2 regions of the Bradyrhizobium sp. ORS 111 genome follow, and region 1 is predicted to be linked to the other one. Evidence: riboswitches for the same ligand, from Rfam matches in the RefSeq annotation. Region 1 holds a riboswitch; the other holds the start of a gene.
What was found. Region 1 has a riboswitch for cobalamin ahead of P6U30_RS28355 (ribonucleoside-diphosphate reductase subunit alpha). Riboswitches for the same ligand answer to the same signal wherever they lie in the genome.

Region 2: linked by a shared signal. The riboswitch ahead of P6U30_RS34600 (TonB-dependent receptor) and the one ahead of P6U30_RS28355 (ribonucleoside-diphosphate reductase subunit alpha) in region 1 are both predicted to bind cobalamin.

Annotation. Positions count from the first base shown of each region.
Region 1 is NZ_CP120701.1:6,160,333-6,165,568, reverse strand. Features, by position in the region: gene P6U30_RS28370 (CopG family transcriptional regulator) at 1-95, shown strand, start outside; gene P6U30_RS28365 (class I SAM-dependent methyltransferase) at 882-1,820, shown strand; partial or broken gene P6U30_RS28360 (IS6 family transposase) at 2,027-2,766, opposite strand; cobalamin riboswitch at 2,881-3,093, shown strand; gene P6U30_RS28355 (ribonucleoside-diphosphate reductase subunit alpha) at 3,196-5,124, shown strand; gene P6U30_RS28350 (ribonucleotide-diphosphate reductase subunit beta) at 5,115-5,236, shown strand, end outside.
Region 2 is NZ_CP120701.1:7,484,224-7,489,459, forward strand. Features, by position in the region: gene P6U30_RS34585 (CBS domain-containing protein) at 1-131, shown strand, start outside; gene P6U30_RS34590 (YbhB/YbcL family Raf kinase inhibitor-like protein) at 195-659, shown strand; gene P6U30_RS34595 (hypothetical protein) at 740-934, shown strand; gene P6U30_RS34600 (TonB-dependent receptor) at 1,046-3,313, opposite strand; cobalamin riboswitch at 3,417-3,615, opposite strand; gene bluB (5,6-dimethylbenzimidazole synthase) at 3,734-4,366, opposite strand; gene cobU (bifunctional adenosylcobinamide kinase/adenosylcobinamide-phosphate guanylyltransferase) at 4,386-4,889, opposite strand; gene cbiB (adenosylcobinamide-phosphate synthase CbiB) at 5,017-5,236, shown strand, end outside.

The sequences.
Region 1 (5,236 bases):
ACAATTTCGTCGCGGCGCTCGGGCGACGGCTCAGTCAAGGTCCAAAGCTGCGGCAGGAGATACTGGAGGATAATCAGGAGCGCGAGCCGACGTGAGGGGCAGCTCGCCTAATAGGCCGATGATCGCTAGCCGGGTAGGCGAAAATCCAACCGCGGTGGCGATTCAAGACCGTGCATCGCAAGCATTTCCAGCGCGAGAACCGATAGTGCGCAGCCGATCTCCTCAACGCATGCGGATGCATCCTTTTCGATAGACTCCCGCTCAATCGCCTAGAGGCTTGTTCACATGTCGTAATCGCCGCTGACGGCTCCTCGAAGACACGAAGTTCGGTAGGATCGAGCCCAGCAGATTGACGAAAGGGAGCAACTCCATGAACCAGTACGTTGGTTTGGAATCTCTATGGAAGACACCGGCATTTGCGTTTTGAACCGGAGCGGCGCTGCCACATTCGAAGGTTGCGTGTCCACCCAATCCGGAGGCTATCGCTCAACTCTTGCGGCGTCATGCCGGCAGTCCGCGCCTGGCGCGCGCCGGGTCCCTTCGACCCCGCACGCGCATCTTGGATGGCTTCGCAAGCGTGTCGCGTCCGAGGACGGGAGCTAGCCGTTCGCGCTCAATTTGTGGTCATTACAATGGCTGCCATTCGACATTCAAGAAGCCCTCAACGCCACCACTTAAATGCCGAAGAATCTCGTGTCTGCTTTTGGAGCCACTTCATCTTCTCGTGCTCTGCAATAAAGAGGTTGCCCTCTGTTTCACGAAGCGAGCCTGAAAAAGCGCGCGATGGGGTTTATGCCTCGGCCAATCTCTGCGATAAGGCATCGAGTACTTGAAGGCAACAGCCGTCGAGTGGCTTGCAAAACGAAATGGGAGACATTGGGTTGCGAACAGATTTTTCGCGTATCAATCGGTCTAAAGCTATCTTCGATGATATTTATGCTTTGGATGATCCAAGGGCATATTTCTCTGTCCTGGGAGACTTGGATTATATGATCCCGGACGTGGCTGAGCCGGTTGTGCGCCAAATTCTGGCAGCGAAAGCTTCGGCAACCGGCCTTAAGCCGGTCGTGCTTGATGTTGGCTGTTCATACGGCATCAACGCAGCGGTGCATCGGTTTCCACTGACCTTCGGGGGCTTGCGTCACCGCTACGCCCGGCGCGAGATGAGGGCGATCAGTTCTGAGACACTGGTGCATCTCGATCGAAATTTTTATGCAGCTTGGCCTGATGTCGGTTTGGCGCGGTTTATCGGCCTCGATATGTCGGCACCGGCGATCAGCTATGCAACGGATGTTGGTCTCCTGGAGCAGGGCATTGTCGCTGACCTTGAAAAGGAGGCGCTATCGACGGACAGCGCGCGCATTATCCGCTCCACGGATGTTATCATGTCGACGGGTTGCATCGGCTACGTTACCGAGAAAACGTTCAGCAAAATTCTCGATGCGACAGATCAGCGTCTTTGGATCATCTCCTTCGTCCTACGAATGTTCCCATTTGATTCCTTGGCCACGACGTTCGCGAGGCGTGGCCTTGTGACAGAACGTCTTGCGGGCGCGACGTTTATCCAGCGTCGCTTTCGCGATGCTGACGAGTTTGAAAGTTGTTTGGCCAGCTTGGCGGCTCTTGGCGTCGATGCTACCGGTCTTGAATCAGAAGGGCTGTTTCACGCCGATCTGATCTTGTCCCGCCCTGAGGCGGATGCGCGCGCCATGCCTCTGGAAGACATTGTCACCGTCGCCAGCGGCAGGGGTCGGCCGATCGGGCCCCGTTATGTTCATGTTGAGGGCAGCAAGGGCTTGCAGGTCGCGCTGGAGCCGTGACAGGTTCGCTTTCCGAAGATAGCCGTGGGTGTGATCCAGGGATCTGTGCACCTAAGTGGATCACGCCCTCGCTCCCTGCATGGTTACGTTCGGTCCGGTCGGCAGGCTAGAGAGAAGCCGTGCTCATGACAGCTTTGCCGATTTCGAATCCATCTGTTTCCGTGCCATATGTCGAGATCGAGGCTGGGCATCGTCAACTTAATCGACGCGGAGCCGAAGAAGGGGATTCTCAGAGGTTCGAGATTCGGCGATAGCGCTTGTCGTGGAGATCTCGCGCCAAGTCGCAAAGGCTCGCTCGCGCGAAGCACGACGGAAGTCGGCAGCGACGGCTCCGGGATAGGGGATGTTGAAAAGCTTCGCGACCTGATCGTGAACTGACAGAAACCGTTGAGCTTGGCGGGACGATTTGAAACGCTTCATGATCCGCTCGCGTCGCCACGTCGGCCTGATGAGAATTCTCGGCCCGATTGTTGGGAGCTTTGTGCTGACGATGTTCGACGTGAAAGCCCAGCTTCCCCCTCGCAGCGCCGTACGAACGGAGCTTGTCCGTGATCATCACGCGCGGCGGCGTGCCGGCGGATTTCAAGAGCTTCTTCATGAACTGCTGCGCGGCGCGCGAGTCTCTTCAGCGCTGGAAAGGCGTCGAGACGAAGCCATTCTGGTCGACAGCGCGCCAGAGCCAATGTTGTTCGCCCGCGAGCGAGATAACGATTTCGTCCAGATGCCATTTGCCGCCGCGAGCGGGAGCGCGCTGGCGAATCCGATCGGAGAACGCTTTGCCGAATTTCCTTCCCCACTGGCCCACGGTTTCATAGGTCACGCCAATGCCACACGCCGCCAGCATTTCCTCGACCATGCGCAAGCTAATACGACCAAACGGCATAGCCTGATCGCTTCCGATGGGAAGCAATGGCGGCGATAAAGAGGGGTCCCGGACGGTTGGCATGCCGGTTGTTTACCGCCTCGGCCGCTCCAATTCGTTAACTTGACGGTGCCCTTTTGCCTTCTGAATCTTGATCTCCCTCAGCACAAGGCTTGACGAACCTCGGCGAGTCGCGCCTATATGTAGACCTGTCACGGTCTTTCATTCCTATATCTCGTAGGATGGAAGCTAAGAGGGAACCCGGTGCGCCGGCAATGGCTATTCCGAGGCTGCCCCCGCAACTGTAAGCGACGAGCGGTTGTCATCATGGTCACTGGCGACAGCGCCGGGAAGGCCGACAGCCGCAGCGACCCGCGAGCCAGGAGACCTGCCGCGACAGAACGAACGTCCTCGGGCGGGGTGCCCCGGTAGGTCGCTTGCAGCCGGGGACATTTGCCCGGTCTCCTTGCAAGTCGTCCGCGGCCCCCAGCGCCAAACATCGCGGGGTTGCCGATGTCGCCGTCTTACGATTTCGATCAGCAGGGTCATCTCCTTGCACTGTCCAGTGTGCGGCCGCCGCGAGCGCAGGCAAAGCCTGCCGCGCTTCAGCTGTCTGTTCCGCCTCCATCGCTGGCTCCGCTGCCTCGGCCCCTTGCGGCGTCTCCAAAGCCGTCTGACCTCGCCCTTGATCGGTCGCGCGACAATCTCCTGACATCGTTCGGCAAGCTGACCCTGACCGACCGTTATCTGCTCCCCGGCGAAGGCATCCAAGACATGTTTGCGCGGGTATCGTGCGCGTTTGCGGACGATGTTGCCCATGCTCAGCGTCTTTATGATGCAATGTCCCGGCTGTGGTTCATGCCGGCGACGCCAGTGCTCTCGAATGGCGGCAGCACGCGTGGCCTGCCTATTTCGTGCTTCCTTAATTCGGTGTCGGACTCGCTCGAAGGCATCGTCGGCACCTGGAACGAGAATGTCTGGCTTGCCTCCAACGGTGGCGGCATCGGCACCTACTGGGGCAATGTTCGCTCGATCGGCGAGAAGGTGAAGGGCGGCGTCACCTCAGGCATCATCCCCTTCATCCACGTCATGGACGGCCTGACGCTGGCGATCAGCCAGGGCTCGTTGCGGCGCGGCTCGGCGGCGGTCTATCTCGATATCCACCATCCCGAGATCGAGGAGTTCCTCGAGATCCGCAAGGCGTCCGGCGACTTCAACCGCAAGAGCCTTAACCTCCATCACGGCATCAACGTCACCGACGAGTTCATGCGTGCCGTAGGCGCCGGCACCGCGTTCGCTCTGCGGAGCCCGAAGACTAACGAGGTCATCCGCGAGATCGACGCCCGCCAGCTGTGGCAACGCATCCTTGAGAACCGGCTGCAGACCGGCGAGCCTTATCTCTTGTTCATCGACACCGTGAACCGCGCGCTCCCCAAGCACCAGCGCGAGCTCGGCCTCAAGGTCTCGACCTCCAACCTATGCAGCGAGATTACGCTGCCGACCGGTATCGATCATCGCGACGAGGAGCGCACCGCGGTGTGCTGCCTGTCGTCGCTCAACCTCGAGACCTGGGACCAGTGGAATGAGGAGCCCGGCTTCATCGAGGACGTCATGCGCTTCCTCGATAACGTGCTCACCCGCTTCATCACGGTGGCACCGGGCGGCATGAAGCGTGCCCGCTACGCCGCCCTGCGCGAGCGCTCAGTCGGCCTCGGCGTCATGGGCTTCCACTCGTTTCTCCAGGCCAAGGGCATTCCGATGGAGAGTGTCTTGGCCAAGTCGTTCAATCTGAACATGTTCCGAAAAATCCGTCGCGATGCCGACGCGGCGTCCGTGGCGCTCGCTCGTGAGCGTGGCCCGTGCCCGGATGCCATGGAACGCGGCGTGATGGCGCGCTTCAGCCACAAGATCGCGATCGCGCCGACCGCCTCGATCAGCATCATCTGCGGCGGCACCAGCGCCTGCATCGAGCCGATCCCGGCCAACATCTACACCCACAAGACGTTGTCGGGCGCCATCTCGGTGCGTAATCCGCATCTCGCCAAGGTGCTGACCGCCAAGGGCGCCGATACCTCGGCGACCTGGCAGTCGATCATCGCGCACGAGGGTTCGGTCGCCCATCTCGACATCCTGTCGGAGCACGAGAAAGCGATCTTTCGCACCGCCTTCGAGATCGATCAGCGCTGGATCGTCGAGCTTGCCGCCGACCGTGCCGCGTTCATCTGCCAGAGCCAGTCGATCAACCTCTATCTGCCGGCCGACGTCGATAAGTGGGACCTCCACATGCTGCACTGGACGGCATGGGAGCGCGGGGTGAAGAGCCTCTATTACTGCCGCTCAAAATCGATCTCGCGCGCGGCGTTCGCCGGCAAGATCGCCGACGGCGACAAGGTTGCACCGCCGCAGCGCACCGACTATGAGGAGTGCCTCGCATGTCAGTGATCGATCTCTCGTCCGTCGATCCGCGCACGCTGATCGGCAAGGGGCGGGTCGGCCTGCTTGACTCGACCGGCAGCTATGACGTCGATCGCTACGCCTGGGCTTACGAGTTCTG
Region 2 (5,236 bases), 1.3 Mb from region 1:
TACTCAATCACGACAAGCGGCTGGTCGGGGTGATCGCGCTTGCCGATCTCGGCCGGTCTGAGGCGCGCTCGGCGCAAGGCGCCCTGCAGGGTGTCTCCGAGCCGACCGACAAGGAACGTCGTCACATCTAGGATTAGCGGCTGCAAAGCCGTGAGCGACGGCAATCCCATTGACCACTGGAGAAGGAGACGGTCATGACGTTCAGCTTGACAAGTCCTGCGTTCGCTGACGGCGGTCAGATTCCGGCAAAATATACTGCGGATGGCGAAAACGTCTCTCCGCCGCTGGAGTGGTCCGACGCGCCGGCGGAAACCAAGAGCTTTGTGCTGATTGTCGAGGATCCCGATGCGCCGTCCGGCACCTTCCGCCATTGGGGATTGTACAACATTATGGGCGAAAGAGCGATGTTGCCCGAGAGGGTTGGCCGCGGCGCGAAAACGGAGAAACTGGGCAAGGGCGTCAACGATTTCGGCGAACCGCGTTACTGCGGCCCCGCGCCGCCCAAGGGACATGGAACACATCACTACCATTTCAAGCTTGCGGCGCTAGACGTTGACGCGTTGTCACGAGCCCCCAAAATGTCCGTCGAGGACATCTGGAAAGCCGCCGAAAAACACAGGCTCGCTGAAGCTGATCTGGTCGGAACGTACAGCCGCTGATGAACCCATCTAGCCGCCTACCCTGCAACGCATCCACCAGCTCAGCATTGCCAGCAGGCCTGGTGCGCTGGAGTGGGGTTATGAAAGCAAAACGTGAGCAGAGCTTTGAAGAGGCTGCGGACTTGGTCCTGCATGCAGAGGTGGCGAACGGCTATCTGAGGGAGCTATGCGTGGCCTGTGCAAATGGCGACAAGCCCGCGGCGCGCAGATTCCTGCGCGAAGCGATTAGCGAGCTCGATATTGCGCGGGCGCTCTTACGGACCGGGATCGAATGACCCCGCGGACCATCTTCGTTCGTCGGATGGCCGCGAAACCCCGCGAGGCCACATGCCTTCCATCCGGCCCCCTTGCCTACGCGGGCCGGTGGATCGGTGCGCTCCTCACGATCAGAACTTCACGTTGATGGACAGTTCCGCCGTACGCGGCATGCCCAGCAGCCACTGCCCCGTACCGTTCGAAGTCACCGCGTAGACCTTGTCGAGCAGGTTGTAGACGCGGAACGCGACCGTGGTGCGGTCATCCGGCTTCCACCTGACACCGCCGTTGACCACGTTGTAGCCTGGCCTCGCCTGGGTGTTGGCAAGATCGGAATACATCTGGCCGACGATCTGCACCCCGCCATAAACCGACCAGTTGGGCGCGAAGTCCCAGGTCAGCCAGATGTTGGAGACCTGCTGCGGAACGTTGACCGGCACATTGCCGTCATAGCTGACGATCTTGCCGCCGACGACCTGGCTGTTGTTGTCATACCGGGCGCGCAGCACGGCGAGATTGGCGTCGATGCGCCAGCCGTCATTCAGCGCGAGCCCGATCGATCCCTCGACTCCGCGGGATGATTGCTGGCCGATCTGAAGCGCCAGGCCGCCGGTGGGATTGCTGGGATCAGGAATGGTCAGCCCGGTCTTGATGATCTCATAGGCCGCCAGAGTCCACTCGCCGCGGCCGCCCCAGAACGACTGCTTGACCCCGATCTCGGTCTGCTTGCCCGTGGCGAGCTGGAAGGTCTTTTGCGTGGTCGAAAGTGAAATCAGATTGGTGACCGGATCGACGCCAACGGCATATTGGCCGTAGAAGGCGAGGTTCTTGACCGGCTCATAGACGAGGCCGGCGCGCCAGCTGGTGCCCGACAGCGTGACGTCGAAGCTGTTCGACGGCACGCGATAGTCGGTACGATCGACCTCGGGGCGGTCATACCTGACACCGGTGACGAACGACAGTTGGTCGGTCAGCGAAAGCCGGTCCTCGGCAAACAGCGCGTATTGGTTGACGATTGCATTGAAGCCCGGTGCGGTTGGAGACGTCGTCGCGAAGAATGACCCGGGATCGAAGACGTAAGGATTGACCGACGATGCGCCGGCGTAGGGCGAATTGTTGGTGTGGGTGAAGTCGATGTGGTTGACGTCGAATCCCGTAACGAACTGGTTCGCAAAGCCGAAGATATGACCGCTGAACGTCGTATCCATCCGGTTGCCGAGCTGCTTCTGGTCGTGGAAGATCTCGATATAGCTGGAGCGATCGATTAGCTGGGTCGCCGGATTCCAGGTGTAGTTCTCGATGTCGCGCCAATGCCGCTCGCTGGTCAGATAATAGAGCGTATTGTTGACCTTGATGCCGTCGGCGACATCCCATTCGGTCTTGAATTGGGTCCAGTTGTCCCGATAGCGAATGGTGCTGTCCGATGCGTTGTAGTTCCTGAAGCGTAGCGCATCGAGGATTCCGCCGTTGATGACAGGCGTGCCGAAATAGCGCGACGGGCTACGGTCGCCGTAGTCCTCGGAAAGCGTGAAGGCGAGATTGTCGGACGCCTGCACCCGCACTGCCGCGGAGACCGCCACATTCGATGTCTTGTCGCGATCGACCCAGCCATCCGACATGTTACCGGTGGCATTCACGCGATACGATACATTGGGATTGATCGGCCCGGCGCTGTCGAGCGCGAGCCGTCGCGTCATGTTGCTATCAAGCGAGACCTCGGCGTCGTTGTAAGGCGTTGCGAGCGGCTTTTTCGGGATCACGTTGATGACGCCGCCGATCGCGCCTTCGCCGTACAAGACCGAGGCCGGGCCGCGCAGCACCTCGATGCGCTGCGTCGACCAGGTGTCGTATGGGAAGGTCAGGGTTCCAGAGCCGACATAGAAGCGCGTGCCGTCATACAGCGTCATCACCGAGTTGCTGCCGGCGAAGCCACGGGTACTGAACGACAGGCCGCCATTGCCGGGAGCCGGCGTTGCGATGAAGCCGGCCCCGTCCTGGGTGACGGCGTCGATCACATTGTGCTGACCGCGTTCGGCGATGGTCTCCGACGAGATGACCTCGACGCTGGCCGGCGTTTGCAGCGGTGTCAGGTTGAGGCGGCTGCCAGTTGCTTCCGGCTTGGTAGCATTGAGCGTCGGTGACGCCGATGCGGACGACACAGCGGACTGCGACGTGTCATGGGCTGCCGGATTTGTCGTGAGCCTCGATCGCGACCGAACAGCGGCCGTGTTGTTGCGCGAGGGACGCTTCGGCTTCGCGGCCTCGGGAGGCGAGATCTGGATCGGATCCAGCCTGGTTGACGGAGCGGTCTGCGCCCAGCTTTCGGCCGGCAGCAGCGATGACAACGAGCAAACGAGGCCAAGGCGCCATCCGAGCGCAATGGGGGAAGATGAAGACATAAAGGGACTCGCGGTTAACGTGGCACGTCACCGCGAACGCGGGCACCGCATGCCCAAACGGCAATGCGCCGACCCCACCAGGACGCCCCGCCCGATGTGCTCGCGTGTGACCACGACTGACGGCAGGTCTCCTGGCTCACGGGTTATCGCCTGTCGACGCCTTCCCGGGCAGCTCGGCCCAGTGGCATAGTGACGAAAGGCTCGCCGTTTACAGTTGCGGGGACAGCTACGGCCTTGGGCCGACGCCCGCACCGCATTCCCTTTTGATCTCCCGAAGGAGAACCGTCGCCATCAAGATAGGTTTATTCGGAAACGACTGTCAACGATTCGGCCGCGCGCACTGCAAACCAGACAAACCAGAGTACTCCCGTAGTGGCGTGGGGCTTCGCGACGAACAGTCAAAGTGCGGCACGCGAACCATCAGCGTCGCACGGTGAACTCGTCCGAACTTCGTCGCGATTCCCATTTGGCCTGCTCGAGCTCCGGCCGGTCACACTCGGCCTCGGGGTAGCCGATGCAGAGATAGCCGATAAACTTCCAACTCTCGGGTACGTCGAGAATACCGTGAACGCGGATCGGATCGAGGATCGACACCCAGCCGAGCCCAATGCCCTCCGCACGTGCGGCAAGCCACATCGAGCAGATCGCGGCGACGACGGAATATTCGGTGGTTTCGGGCATCGTCGCGCGCCCCAGGCCCGCACCGATGCTGCTCGTTTTGTCCGCGAAAACGGCCAGATGGCCCGGCGCCTCCTCGAGCCCCGAAAGCTTGAGGGTGGCATACTTCGCCGCGCGCTCACCGGAATAGGACTGCAGGGCATCGGCATTGCAGAGCTTGAAATCCTCGATCACCGCGCTGCGCCTCGCCCTGTCCTCGACGATGACGAACCGCCACGGCTGGCTGAGGCCAACCGACGGAGACAGGCAGGCGGTCTCGATCAGCCGCTCCAGCGCGCCGTCCGGCAGCGGATCTCTTCGAAAGCGCCGCACGTCACGGCGCCACACGAACAATTCGTGCAGTTGCCGGCGAAACGTATCGTCGAATGAGACCATCAGGCTCGTCATCCGATCTTTATTTAAGCTTCAGCGGCAGGCCTGCCACCACGAACTCCACCTCTTCTGCGACGCCGGCAATGGTCTGGTTCATGAGGCCGGCGCCGTCACGGAAAGTGCGCGCTAGCGCATTGTCGGGCACGATGCCGAGACCCACCTCGTTGGTCACCATGATCACCGGGCTGTGCTGCCGAGGCAGCGCCTCGGCAAGACGTGCAACGTCCTGCGACCAGTCGCGCCCGGCATGAAGCAGGTTCGACAGCCACAGCGTAAGGCAGTCGACCAGCCTTGCCCCGCCGCCGTCGGTCTCGGCCAGGGCCGCGACGAGGTCGAGCGGCACTTCCCGTTCGATCCAGTCGCCGCCTCGCCGCGCGCGGTGGCGCGCGATGCGCTCCACCATCTCCGCATCGAGCGCTTCGGCCGTCGCAATATATATGGGCTGTCCCGGAAACGAGCGCGCGCGAGATTCGGCCCGTCGGCTCTTTCCCGATCGTGCTCCGCCCGTTATCAGAATGACGGCCATCATGAACTCCTGTCGGGCCAGCACTAATCACCAAACGCTGCCAAAGACAAAGCCGAAATCGATCACGGGAGGGCTTGCGCTCGCGCGGGGTCTTGCGCATCAGGAGAGATCGAGGCGGGAGACGTGCGTGAGCTTTGCGGGAGCGATGGCGGTGGCGATGGCGGTCGACGCCTTAATCGGCTGGCCGGATTGGCTGTTCGCGCGCGTCGGTCATCCCGTGACCTGGCTCGGCCGGCTGATCACCGCCGTCGATACCGGCTGGAACCGGACGTCGGCTTCGCCTGCGCAGCGTCGCGCAGCCGGCATCGCGGCGGCAACTCTGGTGATCGCACTGGCAGCATCGCTCG